2 regions of the Acetomicrobium sp. S15 genome follow, and region 1 is predicted to be linked to the other one. Evidence: predicted binding sites of a transcription regulator. Region 1 holds the regulator's gene; the other holds the start of a gene.
What was found. The regulator HrcA, encoded in region 1, represses chaperone genes, less so after heat shock. The targets are predictions, from matches to a motif close to TTAGCACTCNNTNNNANNGAGTGCTAA.

Region 1 (7,732 bases):
CGCAGGACTTGCACGGATGAGATATAGCCTGGCCGCGCCCCCTGCACGTGGGACAGGTCGTGACGGAGACGAAATCGCCGAAGGCGGTTCGCCTGTGGCTTTCCACCTGGCCATGACCCTTGCACGTGGGGCAAACCCTGGGCTCCGAACCAGGTTCCGCGCCGGTGCCGCCGCAGCGCTTGCACGTCTCCCACCTCGGTATATAAACCTCTTTTACCGCTCCGCGGGCCGCCTCCTCAAGCGTAACGGACATCGGCATCTCGATGTCGTCTCCGCGCTGCGGGACCGGACGCCCCCTCCTCGTCGACCTCCGGGAATCGCCAAAAAAACTATCGAAGAAATCCCCGAAGATGTCACCGAAGTCGAAACCGCCGAAGTCGGCGTAAGGCCCGCCGCCCCACTGAGGAGGCGTCTCGCCCACCGTGCCGAACTGGTCATACTGGGCACGCTTCTGCGGGTCGCTCAAGACTTCATAGGCTTCGTTTATGAGCTTGAAACGTTCCTCCGCCTCCCGGTTCCCTGGGTTGGCGTCGGGATGATATTTGCGCACCAGCTTCCTGTAAGCCCTCTTTATCTCGTCCTGAGAGGCATTCTTAGGCACGCCCAATATTTCGTAATAATCCTTCGCTCCAGGTCCGGGCACGGAAGATCACCTCAACTTCTAAACTTTGCCTTGATCCCTGAACTCGGCGTCCACCGTCGGGCCCTCGTTAGGAGCGCCTCCCGGCGCCTGGGCCGAGTCGGCAGCGCCACCTCCTGCCTGCTGCGCCTGAGCCTGCGCGTACAGCCTTGACGAGAGCTCATGCAATCTGGACGTGAGCTTCTCGCAGGAGGACTTTATAGCCTGGACATCCTCTCCCTTGGCGACATTGCGAAGCGATTCGATCTCTTGCTCCACCTGAACCTTTTCGCTCGCCGTGACTTTGTCGCCGAGATCTTTAAGGAGCTTTTCGGTATTATATATCAACGAGTCGGCCTCGTTGCGCGCATCGGCCAGCTCCTTCCTGCGCCTGTCGGCCTCTTCGTTAGCTTCTGCCTCTTTCCGCATCCGCTCTATTTCGGCCTCGGATAGGCGGGACGAATGAATCGTCACGTGCTGGCTCCTGCCCGTGGCCTTGTCCTTGGCCGTCACGTTCAATATGCCGTTCACGTCGATATTGAAGGTGACTTCGATCTGAGGCACTCCCCTCGGTGCGGGCGGTATGCCGTCTAAAACAAAGCGCCCGAGCGTAACGTTATCTGCGGCCATAGGACGCTCTCCCTGAAGGACGTGAATTTCGACCTGCGTCTGGTTGTCGGCTGCAGTGGTAAATACTTGCGACTTAGAGACAGGGATAGCCGTGTTACGCTCTATGATCTTGGTGAACACGCCGCCCAAGGTTTCGACGCCGAGTGAAAGCGGTGTCACGTCGACGAGCACGATGTCCTTATGTTCGCCGGCCAGGATGGCCGCCTGTATGGCTGCGCCGACGGCTACGCACTCATCCGGGTTGACGCCCTTCGTCGGCTCTTTGCCTAAGAGCTCTCTGATCTTGCGCTGGACCATCGGCATGCGCGTAGCTCCGCCAACCAAGAGGATTTTATCTACCTCGTTAGGCGTAAGGCCTGCGTCGGATAAAGCCCTCTGCACCGGCCCCACTACTCGCTCGAGCAAATCGGCCGTCATTTCCTCGAACTTCGCCCGTGTCAAGGTCAATTCGAGGTGCTTAGGCCCTGTGTTGGTAGCCGTGATGAAGGGCAGCGATATCGTGGTCTCAGGCATGGACGAAAGTTCAATCTTAGCCTTCTCTGCAGCCTCGCGCAGGCGCTGGAGTGCCATTCTGTCCTGGCTCAGGTCCACGCCCTCGCGCTTTTTGAACTCGGCTATCATCCAATCTACAATGCGCTGATCCCAGTCGTCGCCTCCTAAATGGTTATCTCCGGAGGTCGCCAGGACCTCGAAGACCCCTTCGCCCACGTCCAGGATAGAAACGTCGAAGGTGCCTCCGCCGAGGTCGAAGACGAGGATCTTGTGCTCTCCTTCCTTGTTGACGCCATAGGCCAAACACGCCGCCGTCGGCTCGTTGATGATGCGCACCACCTCTAACCCAGCTATCTCACCCGCGTCCTTCGTGGCCTGGCGCTGAGCGTCGGTGAAATAGGCAGGCGTGGTGATTACCGCCTTCGTCACGGGTTCGCCCAGGTATTCCTCGGCATCGTGCTTCAATTTCTGGAGTATCATAGCCGAGATCTCCTGAGGAGTATAAGCCTTGCCATCTATCACCACTTTATAGTCGCTGCCCATCTTGCGCTTGATGGACATAATCGTTCGCTCAGGGTTGATGATGGCCTGGCGCTTGGCGAGCTGTCCGACCAGCCTTTCCCCCTCCTTCGTAAAGGCCACGACAGAAGGGGTGAGACGGCTGCCCTCGGCGTTCGGTATGACAGTGATGTTGTCTCCTTCTTTAACAGCTACGACGCTGTTTGTAGTTCCCAAGTCTATGCCTATTATCTTGCTCATATAGATCACCCTCCTACGGTTTGGCGAAATATCTCGCTACCTTGACCTTAGCGGTCCTCAAGACTTTGCCGCCAAAGGTAAAACCTCTTTCTATCTCCTCCAGGATCTCGCCGTCGCGCTCTGCATCATCGGTCACGACGACGCCTACAGCTTCATGGAGGGCTGGATCAAAACGCTGCCCGACCGTCGGTATCGGCTGCAGGCCCGCTTCGTTTAAGCTCTGGAGGAGTTGTTTATAGATCATGGAGATACCCTTTGCCATGGGCGAGTCATCCAATTCGCCCAGGTGCATCAGGGCGCGCTCCAGGTTATCGAGAACCGGCAACAATTGTATCAGTATATCCTCAGCGCCTCGCTGGCGCTCCCTCTTGATCTCCCTTTCGGCTCGCTGGCGGTAGTTGTAGAAATCCGCCTTTATGCGACTCGCTTCGTCGAGCAAAGCCGCATAAGATGAACGCGCCTCTTCAACTTCTTCTTTCAACTTGTCTCGCTCCTGCATAGTCTCTTCGAGTTCTTTCTTTAACTCCTCCTTGGTAGGCGCCCTGCCCTTCTTCGGCCTGGATGACCCTTCCGGTGCCGAAGAAGGCTGAGTCTGCTCTTCCAAGGGTTTATCGACTCTATCCTCCAACACGTCTATCCCCTCCGCATTTACATGTGATCCTCCCTGAGATCCTTGGATATCGCCTCCAACGTAGCGATGGAGCCTTCATAGTCCATCCTCAGCGGCCCTATGAGGCCCAAAATCATCCTGCATCCCGCAGCGTCCACCACATTGAAGAGTAAAGAGTAATCGCGCATTTCCTCGATGGCATTTTCCTCTCCTATGATGACGTGGAGCCCTTCCTTCAAGGAGTAGCTCTCCAAAAGGCGCAGCAATGACTCCTCCTCCTCTAAAAGGGCGAGGATGGCGCTGATGCGGCTCACATCCTGGAAATCGGGGAGTTTCAGTATCTCGCTCGCCCCGCGCGCAAAGAAGTGATAGTTTTGGCGCAGAGCCATGGCGTCCAGCTCGTCGATGGCGGCGAGGCAGGCGTTGAGATAGTCCTCTAATTCTCCCCTGATCTGTCGATACAAAGCGGCGCGCACCTCGCTCCACGGCCGAGTTGCTATCAACTCGTTGACCTTCCTCGCGGCGGCGTCGAGCTTATCCTGCGAAATATCGCCAGGCACGGCAATGACGCGATGGTGCACCAAGCCGCCCTCGAGGACGACCAAAACCATCACGTGTCCGCTGTCGAGTCGGACGAAATCCACCCGCCTCGGCTGCATGTTCCCCGAGGCGCCGATGGCCGCTACCGAGAAGCACCGCGTTGTCCTGCTCATCAGCGTCGAGACATAAGAGAGGAGCTCCTCCGTATTCCTGCGGCGCTTCTTGATCTCTCTTAGCCATCGTTCCAAACCCTGCGGCGGCGCAGGTTTTCTCTGCAGTATGGCATCCACGTAAAGCCGATAGGCCTTGGATGTCGGAACGCGACCGGCAGAGGTATGAGGCTGCCATAAATACCCCATCTCCTCCAAGTCGGCCATCTCGTTGCGTATGGTGGCCGGGCTCTCGCCCGTAAGGTAACGCTTAGAAATCGCCCTCGAGCCGACCGGTTCGCCCGTCGTTATGTATTCGTAAACAACCGCAAGGATGATCTCAAGTTGCCTCTCGGTGACCATATCCGCACCTCCAAAGGCTCTATTAGCACTCTCATAAGAGAAGTGCTAAGACACCCTTAAGCCAAAAATAGGTTACCAATATAGATGCCGATTGTCAAGACTGGTCAAATTTCTCTGGCACTCTCGGGCCCGAAAAGTGCGGCACGGCTTCCCGTTTATCCCTTCCGCGGTAAAATGATATAAAGGAATGGTATAAGAAAAGACACCACAGACACATCCTCGAAAGGAGAAACGGAGCAAATGGAGGCTATGACTACGGCCATAATCGTGCGGCACGGCGAGTGTCCGGGCAATAGGGAGGGGCTCTTTCGCGGCAGAAAGGATTTTCCGCTGAACGAAAACGGCGTAAAGCAGGCACAGGCGCTCGCTACGGCGATATCGAAGCGCTGGGGCATCTCCACCGTATACTCCGGCCCCTTGAGCAGAGCCACGGAGACGGCCCGCATCGTCGCCGAACGCTGCAACGCCCCTTTTTATCCCGACGAAAGCTTCAACAACATAAACCTGGGCCCCTGGGAGGGGCGCCCGAAAGTCGAGGTGGAAAAGGAATTTCCAAAGGAGTGGCAGACGTGGCTCTTGAGCCCCGAAGACCTCCGCCTCCCCGGGGCCGAGAGCCTCGGCGACGTGCAAAGGAGGGCTTTCGAAGGGCTCGAGGCGCTGATCCGAAGACATAGGGGAGAGTCCTTCGTCGTCGTGAGCCATAGAGCGGTCATAAAGCCGATGATCGCGGCATGCCTGAAGATATCGCCGCCCTATTTCTGGAGAGTCCACGTGGATACGGCCTCCTACAGTACGCTCGTATACGAAGAAGCGCGCGGCTACTGCCTCACTCAGCTCAACGAGACCAATCACCTGGAAAGCTTCATCCAGGAGTGGGTTTAACGGGGGCGCCGAAACTATGGCCATCTGCTATTTCGACTTTACAGACTCCGAAGAACTGGCCAGGGCCGTCGAAAAGCTCGGTGCAGACCCACGGTCTTTCCCTTTTTTCGCGAATAAGGGAAAGACGTTGGCGCTATTTTTGCCGGCTGTCGAGTCCAGAGCCGCGAACGCCTTGAAGCAGGAAATGCTGTCGCTGGGAGGAGACGCCGCGGTGCATAAGCGCTGCATCGAATGCAAGGTGGAGGCTTCGGACGTGATCCTCCTCGGCACGCCCAAACAGCTAAAAGGCCTCGTGCAGAAGCTTTCCGCCATGCCGTATTGGGGGCTCGAAGAGGTGCGCAAAGGGCTATCCGCAGCTATAGAGGGGCTTTCACGCAAAAGATGGGAGCTCGAGCTTCCGAGGGGCAGAAGACTCGAGCTCGGAAACAGGACGCTCATAATGGGCATCATAAATGTCACCAGCGACTCCTTCTACGCCGCAAGCCGCATCGATTTAAGCAAGTGCGCGAATAGAGCCGTCGCCATGGTAGAAGAAGGAGCGGCGATCGTAGACGTGGGGGCAGAATCGACGCGCCCAGGCTCTTCCTTTCTGTCTTTAGACGAAGAAATGGGGCGGCTCATCCCAGCCATAAGGGCAATCAGGGATGCCCTGCCCGACGTGGTGATATCTGCAGACACGTACAAAGCGCAAGTGGCCGAAGCCGCCGTAGAAGCCGGCGCAGATATGATAAACGACATATCGGGGCTGGGTTTCGATCCCGATATGCCATCGACTATAGCGAAACTGGGCGTTCCACTCATACTCATGCACATAAAGGGAACGCCACAGGACATGCAGCGAGATCCCTATTATGAAAACGTAACGACCGAAGTCGCCGCCTACTTCGAAGAGCGACTCGCACTGGCCGAGCGTTGTGGGATAAAGAGGTCACAAATCATCTTGGACCCAGGGATAGGTTTCGGCAAGCGCCTCGTCGACAACGAAGTTATACTGAAGCATATAGAGGCCTTCCGCACCTTCGGATTGCCCATACTTATTGGACATTCGAGGAAGAGCTTCATAGGCCAAATCCTGAACCGGCCGGACCCCGAGGAACGCTTATTTGGCACGATCGCTGTAAGCAGCTTGTGCGCCTGGAAGGGCGTAGATATCTTGAGGGTCCACGACGTGAAAGCAAACGCGGAAATCCTAAAAGTAATAGAAGCGATAAAGGGGGCGCCGTTATGAGGGTTGCAGCCATAGGACTCGGAAGCAACGTGGGAGACAGGCTCGGCGCGCTCAGACGCGCCTTGTCCCTCCTGAAGAGAAAGGGCGTGGAGATCCTCAGAAAAAGCGACGTCTTCGAGACCCCCCCTGTCGGCCTGACCGAACAACCGAGATTTCTAAACGCCTGCGTATTGGTCAAGACATCCATGGACCCACAGCTCTTGTTGGCGCAACTGAAGGAGATGGAAGTGGCCATAGGGCGACAGGATAGAGGGCCTTGGGGGCCGCGGGAGATCGACCTCGACATACTCTACATCGACGATCTTGCGATACGCGATGGAGAATTGGAAATACCGCACCCGAGGATGCACGAGAGGGCATTTGTACTCTTGCCGCTATCCCAAATTGCCCCCAATTGGAGGCATCCGATCTTGGGCAAAACCGTCGAAGAGTTATTAACGGAGGTCTCATTAAGCGGCATAATATACATAACAACTCTTTAGCTCGTCTCAAAGTTAGCCCGAAAACGCTGGAGGTGACAAGATGGCACAGGTTCAGCCCAGCAATATCCTTAAAGGGCCCTTTTGGCCCGAAAGGGTAAGGGTAATTTCAGCCACATCTATAGGCAGAAACCAAATGAGGATCGAAGCTGTAGGACTTAAAACTCAGCGCTTTTATAACCCGCTGCTTTCCGAAGAAGATGTAAGGCTCATCGAAATCTTAAAAGAGGGACCCTTCGCTTTCTCATCCGACGGAGAGTCCCTCTTCCTTTACCTCGAATCCCACCGCATAAGAAACGCCTTTCAGTTCGGCGCGTGAGCCAAGTCCAAAAAACCCTTTAAAAGTTCATTTAATGTGGCTATCAAAGATCTCTTTGAATTGCCCTGTTTTAAGAGCGGTATGGAGCCACAGATCTACCCACTCCTTGAAGATTATGTCTCCTCGGGGGAGCATGTAACCGAATTCCGTAAAGGTGAAAGGTTTGTCGGGGTTGACGGCGGCGAGCTCAGGATGTATCCGCTCCTGCACTAACGTCTCCACGGCATCGGTAATCATAAGGTCCGCCTTGCCCGCAACGATTTGGTCGAAGATGGTTACATTGTCATCATAAACAAGGATCTTTGCCTTCTTAAGGTTCTCACGGACAAATTGCTCGTTCGTCCCACCAGGATTGACGATGACCGTTACATTCTCCTGGTCGATCTGCTCCAGGGTCTGAAATTTATTCACGTTTTCCTTGCGAGTGATAGGGGCCTTCCCTGTCTCCATATAAGGTATGGTGAAAAAGACTTTCATCTGGCGGTCGAGCTTTTTAGAGATACCACCAACTGCCACATCGTATTTATCCTCCACGAGATCCGTCACTATGTTTTTCCAGGTTGTGGGGACGAATTCCAGCTTTACGCCGAGGGCCTTTGCCAGCGACCTGGCCATATCGATGTCGATTCCTTCATACTCTTTGGTCTCTTTGTTAAGATAAG
Region 2 (7,732 bases), on a different contig from region 1:
TTCCTCGCCCAAAAGGGATTTGGAAAGTGTTAAGACACGCTCGGTCAAGGCTTCATCGTTAATAGTGGGAGGGCAATAGGGCATATACTCCATGGTGCCCATTACGCGAAAGGCCTTAGAGATGGTCGGCACAACCTCCTCAAGCCGTTTCCGCAAGTAATCGCGCGTATCAGTGTCAAAAGCCCTCACCGTACCCCATAGGTGCACCCGCTCCGGTATCACGTTGTAGGCCTCGCCGGCTTCAACCCTGCCGAAAGAGATCACCGCAGCCTTCATGGGGTTTATCTCTCGGTTTGTCAGACTTTGCGTCGCCAAAAGCAGCTGCGCCATAGCGATGATGGGGTCAACCACAAGGTGGGGCTCTGCCGCATGTCCGCCCACACCCTGCATCTCAACATGCATTTGGTCGGAAATCGCCGTCATGGGACCCGGACGGGTAAACAGCTTGCCGTATGGATAATGAGGCCAATAGTGAAACCCGAGGGCCATTCCCACGTCGAACCGCTTTATCAGGCCTCCCTCAACCATAGACTTAGCTCCGCCCATTCCCTCCTCAGCAGGCTGGAAGACGAAGACTACGGGTCGGGTGAGGTCGTCCTGATGGCGCGAAAGGAGCGTGGCCGCCCCAAGGAGCGTAGCCATGTGGGCATCGTGACCACAGGCGTGCATAAGACCGGGCATACAAGAGGCGAAGGGAAGATCTGTGCCTTCCTCCAAGGCCAGAGCGTCCATGTCGGACCTCAGCATCAAGGCGGGTTTTCTCAAATCCCCTCTCAACAGGCCGACAACCGAAGTGCTCGTCCCCAGACCCGTTATTACCTCCATCCCATCGAGGTCCGATAAGATCTGGACGATCCTGGCAGCCGTCACCCGCTCGTCAAAAGCTAACTCCGGAAACTGGTGAAACTCCCTTCGCCACGCCACAACCTGTTGCGAAATCTCCTCCGCCTCGTCCGATAACAGCGAACTTAGTATGTTATCTCTTTGTTCTTCTTCCATGAACTACCTCCTCAAAGCGACTTCAACCACCTGTGAAAGACATTCGGTGCACTCCACGGCTCAAGGCGCATCTGTGTAGCTACAGATCGCCCTACGATAAAACCATCATCGCTCAGGCGAGTCTGGTCTTCTACGTCCCACACTCCCCACCCAGCCCTGTCGGCAACGGATGATGTTTTCGCCGAGATGCCTTCTGGCCAATAGTGGGGGGGACGACCTCTTCTCTTTCTTCATCTGCCAATATTAAACGGGGAAACTGCATCTCCTTTTTTTCGACCTCCCTGCGCCAAAGCAAAAGCTAAAGGCATGTGCAGAGGTTAAACATATCATGTTCCCCATTATAATTCATTTAGTGGGGCAAGGCTTGTTTTGAATAATCTCATGCCGCCGTTGGAAAAATAAAAAAGGGGGGCTTTCCCCCCCTCGTAAAAACGTTCGGTAGGTTTTACGGCCAAATGCCGCGAAATCTCATGGCCGCAACCACACGGCCAATAGCGCGCACGTAAGCCGCTTGGCGCATTGTAATATCCGTCTCTTTCTTAAGTCTCCAAATCTCATGAAAGGCTTGAGTCATCCTTTCGTCAAGCTTTTTGTTGACCTGTTCTTCGGTCCAGTAATCGCCGGTCCTGCCTTGAATCCACTCAAAACAGCTCACAACAACGCCGCCCGCATTGGCCAATACATCAGGGACAACCAGTATACCTTTGTCGGTCAAAACTGCCTCTCCTTCAGGCGTAGTGGGGCCGTTGGCGAGCTCTAACACGACCTTTGCCTTTATCTTACCGGCGTTGGCCTCCGTTATGACGCCCTCAAGGGCCGCCGGGATCAGCACGTCGACGTCCAAGGCAAACAGATCCTCGTTAGAGATGGGCTCGGCATCGGGGAAGCCGGCCACGGTGCCTCTTTTCATGACATGCTCTTTCACGCTGGCGTAATCGAAACCCTTGGGGTTATAAATGCCTCCTTCAACGTCTGCGATTCCCACAACCTTCAAGCCCAGCTCCGAACAAAACATGTGGGCAAAACTTCCCACATTGCCATAACCCTGCAAAGCGCACGTTAAATCCTTACCCCAAAGGCCCATCTCCTTGAGCGTCTCGCGAAGGATATACAACACACCGCCCCTAGATGTAGCTGTACTCCTTCCAAGGGATCCGCCCATCTCTACGGGTTTACCGGTATAAGCGGATGGTTCGCCTCTCCCGATCACCTTTTCATAAGTATCGGTAAACCAAGCCATCACCTGCGGATTCGTATTGACGTCCGGAGCGGGGATATCGTAATCCGTGCCCATAAAGCGGGATATCCCTAAGGCATAAGCCCGAGAGAGCCTCTCAAGCTCCCCACGCGATAGGGCCGAAGGCGTGCAGCGTACGCCGCCCTTGGCGCCACCGTAAGGTAGACCGATTACGGCGCACTTAATGGTCATCCACGCCGACAACGCTACTACCTCGTCCCTCGTTACGTCCGGATGATAGCGAACTCCGCCTTTGTATGGGCCGAGGGCGTTGTTATGATGGCTCCTCCACGCCTTGATCATCTGGACGGAGCCGTCATCCATGCGCAGGGGTATCGTAAGTTCAAGGACTTCCTTAGGTTCCTTGATCATATCCACATACTCGGGCTCGACCTTGAGATACGGAACCGCCTCATCCACCTGCTCCAGGAACGCCTCGTAAGGGCTCTTTGGCATTTCGCATCCTCCTCCTTAGGTGATCTAAACCCAGAGCCTGGCACCCATCTTTACCAAGTATTTTACCATACTAAAAGATATTTAGCAAAATAAACCTCACAAAGACGCGGGTTATAAAAGACAAGAGTCGAGGCACTAAAAAAGGGCCTCATGCGAGGCCCTTTTGTTTGACTCTTTGAGTTTAATACTCCGGCATCTCAGGGACGGGAGTGCGCTCTTTCTTCTCGGGCTTATCCGCCACGAGTGCCTCGGTCGTCAAGACCATGGCAGCGATGGAGCCGGCGTTCTGGAGTGCGCTCCTCGTAACCTTCAATGGGTCGATGATCCCCGCCTGCACCATGTCTACGTATTCGCCCGTAGCGGCATTGAGGCCATGGCCTTTGGGAAGGCTTTTGACCTTCTCCACGACCACATCTCCCTGGAAGCCGGCGTTCTCGGCTATGAGGTGGAGAGGTTCAGACATGGCCCTCTGCACGATTTGAGCCCCGATCTTCTCGTCGCTCTCGAGGGTCTCGATGAACTTATCCAGCGCAGGTAGGGCATTGAGCAGGGCCACACCGCCACCAGCTACGATCCCCTCTTCCACGGCCGCCCTTGTGGCAGAGAGCGCGTCTTCTATACGGTGCTTGAGCTCTTTCTGCTCCGTCTCGGTAGCGGCACCCACCTGAATGACCGCCACCCCGCCGACCAACTTGGCCAACCGCTCCTGGAGCTTTTCCTTGTCGTACTCAGACGTGGATTCCTCGAGCTCGGCGCGAATCTGAGCGGCACGCTTGCGGATGGCCTCGGGATCGCCAGCGCCCTCTACTATGGTGGTCTCCTCCTTGGTCACGCGCACCTTTTTGGCGCGGCCAAGCATCGAGAGGTCAGCGTTCTCGAGCTTTATGCCGAGCTCCTCGCTTATAACCTGGCCACCCGTCACAATGGCGATGTCTTGTAACATGGCCTTTCTGCGCTCGCCGAAGCCGGGAGCTTTCACCGCGACGCACTGGAGTATGCCGCGCAGTTTGTTCACCACCAGCGTGGCGAGGGCTTCGCCCTCAACGTCTTCCGCTATGATGAGCAAGGGCTTGCCCGTCTGCACAGCTTTCTCCAAGATGGGAAGGAGATCCTTTACATTGCTGATCTTGCCGTCATTGATGAGGATGTATGCATCTTCGAGGACGGCCTCCATGCGCTCTGGGTCGGTTATCATGTAAGGGCTGATGTAACCCTTATCGAACTGCAACCCCTCCACCATCTCCAACGTGGTGCCTACGCTTTGGCTGTCCTCGACAGTGATGACGCCCTCCTCTCCTACCTTCTCCATGGCTTCGGCTATGAGTTCGCCTATGGCCTTGTCGTTGGCGGAGATAGCGGCTACCTGAGCGATCTTGTTTCTGTCCTTGACCGGGATCGACATCTTCTTGAGCTCGTCCACGACCACGTCAATGGCCTTCTCGATCCCCCGGCGCATCACCATGCCGTTGGCGCCGGCTGCAACGTTTTTCATGCCCTCGCGAACCATTATGCGAGCGAGCACTGTAGCGGTAGTAGTGCCGTCACCAGCAACATCGTTGGTCTTGGAGGCGACTTCTTTCAGGAGCTGGGCGCCCATATTCTCAAAGGGATCTTCGAGCTCTATCTCCTTGGCGATGGTGACGCCATCGTTCGTGATGGTAGGCGAGCCAAACTTCTTCTCCAATACCACGTTCCGACCCTTCGGGCCGAGCGTCACACCCACAGTGCTGGCCACCTTATCCATTCCTCGCTCTAAAGCTCGGCGTGCATCTTCATCGAACATGAGAATTTTAGCCATTCTCGTACACCCTCCTTTTTGTAATCTTGCGCTATCGCTCAACTACAGCGAGCACGTCGCGCTCGCTGAGAATAAGATATTCTTCTCCGTCGATCTTGATCTCCGTACCGGCGTACTTGCTGAAGATTACGCGGTCTCCGACCTTAACTTCAAGTGGAAGCTTTTGGCCGTTATCGAGGACACGACCGCTTCCTACGCTTATGACCTCTCCCTCTTGCGGCTTCTCTTTGGCCGTATCGGGAAGCACGATACCTCCCTTCGTCTTCTCCTCCTGCGTGAGAACTTTGACCACTACTCGATCGCCGAGCGGTTTCACCTTCATGTTCGAATCCCTCCTAATCGAAAATTGTGTTAGCACTCAATATGAAGGAGTGCTAATCAAGCCATGAATAAGGATAGCGATAAGCGCCAATATATTCAACATCCAATAATCGTGGTTAATGGCGTTTATTCAAGGATAATGGCCATAATGGTATTCATTCTTATGAAAGCGCTGTTTTTCGCCGTTTTTCTCTCGTTTTCTTTGAATTACTCGGCGAGCACCAAGGAAGGATCGGGAGAAAAGGAGATGTCAGACCGCAAGCCGCGCGCGTAGGCATCGTAACCGGCCGCAGCGATCATTGCAGCATTATCCGTGCAGAGTTCTCGAGGGGGAATATACACCTCCCATGCATCTTGAGACGCCACAGCTTCTCTGAGGGCGCTGTTCGCCGCCACCCCTCCCGATATAGCTACCCTCTCGACGCCCGTCATCTCCACAGACAGGCGCATTTTGGACATCAGCGCCTCCACGGCAGCGCGCTGAAATGAGGCGCATATATCAGCTACTGGGATGGGAGCACCCTCCTGCTCCAAGCGGCGCACAGCCCAAAGGACCGCCGTCTTCAGGCCGCTGAAGCTGAACTCCACATTTCTGGTGTGCCCGAGCGGTACCGGGAATGTAAATGCCTTCGGGTCACCCTCCTTGGCCAGGCGATCTATCGCCGGCCCTCCTGGATACCCCAAACCCAAGAGCTTAGCTACCTTGTCGTAGGCCTCGCCAGCAGCATCATCGCGCGTCTTCCCCAAGAGCAAATAGTCGCCGAAAGACCGCACCAGGATGACCTCGGTATGGCCACCCGAAACGATCAGGCACAAAAACGGAGGCTCTAAAGAGGGATGAGACAATACATTGGCGAATATATGCCCCTCCAGGTGGTTTACGGCGATCAACGGAGCTTCCCAGGTCTGAGCGAGGGCCTTAGCCGTCATCGCGCCCACCAGTAGCGACCCCATGAGACCAGGACCTCTCGTCACGGCGACGAGGTCAATGTCGCGATGAGGGTTTGAGACTCCGCCGTCCGATAAAACTTTGCGAAGGAGAGAAATTATCACCTCCTGATGCTTGCGAGAGGCCAGTTCAGGCAATACCCCGCCATAAGGAGCGTGTAAATCCACTTGGCTGGACACCACAGAAGAGAGCACCTCCCTCGGCCCTGAAAGTACGGCCAGGGAGGTGTCATCGCACGATGTCTCGATGCCTAAAGTCAAAAAGGAGGCATCACTCACGCTGCACACCCACTGCAACCGGAGCAATTCCCGCCGCAGTTCGCCTTCTTTCTAATGGGTCTTCCCTCGAGGTGAAAGAGCACCTTGCCGCGGCAGAAGGGACAGCGGTTTACGGGATCTTCCACCTCGAATTCCCTACTGCAAGCAACGCAGCGATATTTATGCATCACGCTTCACCTCCCCTTCGGGACGCGAAAGGTAGCCTTGTCTTCTCCATACGAGATGATTATCTCCTGGCCGGGTTTCAGCTTTAGACCTGGGACACGAAAGGAAAGGCTACCCTCAAAGCGGCTCGGCAGATCTCCCTTCGGGACATACGCCGGCTTTGTGAGGATGTCCTCCTCCTTTAGCGCGTAATCGGCGACAGAAATCTTCATCGGGTCGAACGTCCACGGATTATATGTCTCGATGCGCAGCACAAAGAGGACACCCCTTTTTAGCTCTTCGCTCGCGAAATCCTTGGCATGCCAACGCAGCCAGTCGGGAAACTCGCTCGGGGTCCTCAGCGCTTCAACAAGGGCAGCGTCCACGTATATGAAATCGAGCCTCGCCTGAGCGCCTATGACGAGGCCGTCCAACTGCTTCCCTTCTGCTCGTATGGAGACCATCCTTTCCTGGATCAATGCCTCTTCATCCGCTATTGCCGCCGAAGCGAACGAACACAGCAAAATCGCGATGATAACCCCTATTTTATTCATCCCTTTTCACCCTCGCTTTATCCCGCCTTATCGCTTCTGCCACCCATCCCCACTCCGCACACTTGAGGCGCCGCACAGTTATTATATAACTTGCAGCACCGACGGCGAAGGCGCCGCACATCCAAAGGGCCCGCAAGGGCAATCCAGCACCCAAGGGATAGGGTATGAAAAACTTATAGAACATCGAAGCTCCACCCGTAGCCGCCAAACTCAAAGCGAGCCTCGACACCCACGGTATATCGAAAAGCCCGATCGGCCTGCCGAGTGAGGTGCGCAAGAACTGCCCACCGACGAGAGACGCAGACGTGAAGGCGATAGCACTGGATAGCGCAAGCCCCCTGTATGAGAGGAATCGCATGAGGACCACGCTACAGGCGAGGTTGGCCAAAACGCTCGTAACTACTACGAAAAACGCAGCCTTGGGGAAGCGACGAGCGTAAAGCGCCCTCAATGTAACGTTGTTGCAGGCCATGCCAGGAAGTCCAAGGGCATAAAAGAAGAGGGCACCGCTCGTAGCGCGCCAGGCCCAGTCGCCGAAGGCGCCACGGTAGAACAACAGATGAACTGCCTCGCTCGCATACAAGAGAGTGCATAAGGTTATAGGTGAAACAATGAAGAGCGTGAAGCGCAGGGCATCTCGCCCTATGTCGGCAAAGGCAACTTCGTCCTCGAGGGCAGCCCTGGAAAAGAGGGGAAGCACAGCCTGAGAGACGGCTATAACGAAAAGGCCGAGGGGAAGCTGAATAAGGCGATCCGCATAGTTGAGCACGGAAATGGCCCCATCCTCCAAAAAGGATCCGAGGATGCGGTTTATGATGGGGTGAAACTGGTTCAAGGAAAGCCCAGCGGCATAAGGGAAAAACAGGCGAACCATACGCCAGAGCTCCGGATCCCTTCCGGGCATGGCTGGAATGAGCATCAAACCTTTGCCCGCGCACCACGCCCACTGCAGGCCCATCTGAAAACATCCGCCCAACAAAACCGCAACGGCAGGGG

Region 2: groES (co-chaperone GroES) is a predicted target of HrcA. The motif match lies at 4,842-4,868, and genes of this name have one in related genera.

Annotation. Positions count from the first base shown of each region.
Region 1 is NZ_JADEVE010000191.1:511-8,242, reverse strand. Features, by position in the region: gene dnaJ (molecular chaperone DnaJ) at 1-643, opposite strand, end outside; gene dnaK (molecular chaperone DnaK) at 662-2,500, opposite strand; gene EZM41_RS05540 (nucleotide exchange factor GrpE) at 2,514-3,131, opposite strand; gene hrcA (heat-inducible transcriptional repressor HrcA) at 3,149-4,162, opposite strand; gene EZM41_RS05530 (histidine phosphatase family protein) at 4,403-5,044, shown strand; gene folP (dihydropteroate synthase) at 5,061-6,272, shown strand; gene folK (2-amino-4-hydroxy-6-hydroxymethyldihydropteridine diphosphokinase) at 6,269-6,754, shown strand; gene EZM41_RS05515 (hypothetical protein) at 6,795-7,070, shown strand; gene EZM41_RS05510 (transporter substrate-binding domain-containing protein) at 7,098-7,732, opposite strand, start outside.
Region 2 is NZ_JADEVE010000076.1:27,410-35,141, reverse strand. Features, by position in the region: gene EZM41_RS01860 (M20 metallopeptidase family protein) at 1-999, opposite strand, end outside; gene EZM41_RS14140 (hypothetical protein) at 1,011-1,142, opposite strand; gene EZM41_RS01855 (Glu/Leu/Phe/Val family dehydrogenase) at 1,445-2,692, opposite strand; gene groL (chaperonin GroEL) at 2,874-4,490, opposite strand; gene groES (co-chaperone GroES) at 4,522-4,812, opposite strand; gene tsaD (tRNA (adenosine(37)-N6)-threonylcarbamoyltransferase complex transferase subunit TsaD) at 5,019-6,038, opposite strand; gene EZM41_RS01835 (hypothetical protein) at 6,035-6,205, opposite strand; gene EZM41_RS01830 (hypothetical protein) at 6,212-6,736, opposite strand; gene murJ (murein biosynthesis integral membrane protein MurJ) at 6,729-7,732, opposite strand, start outside.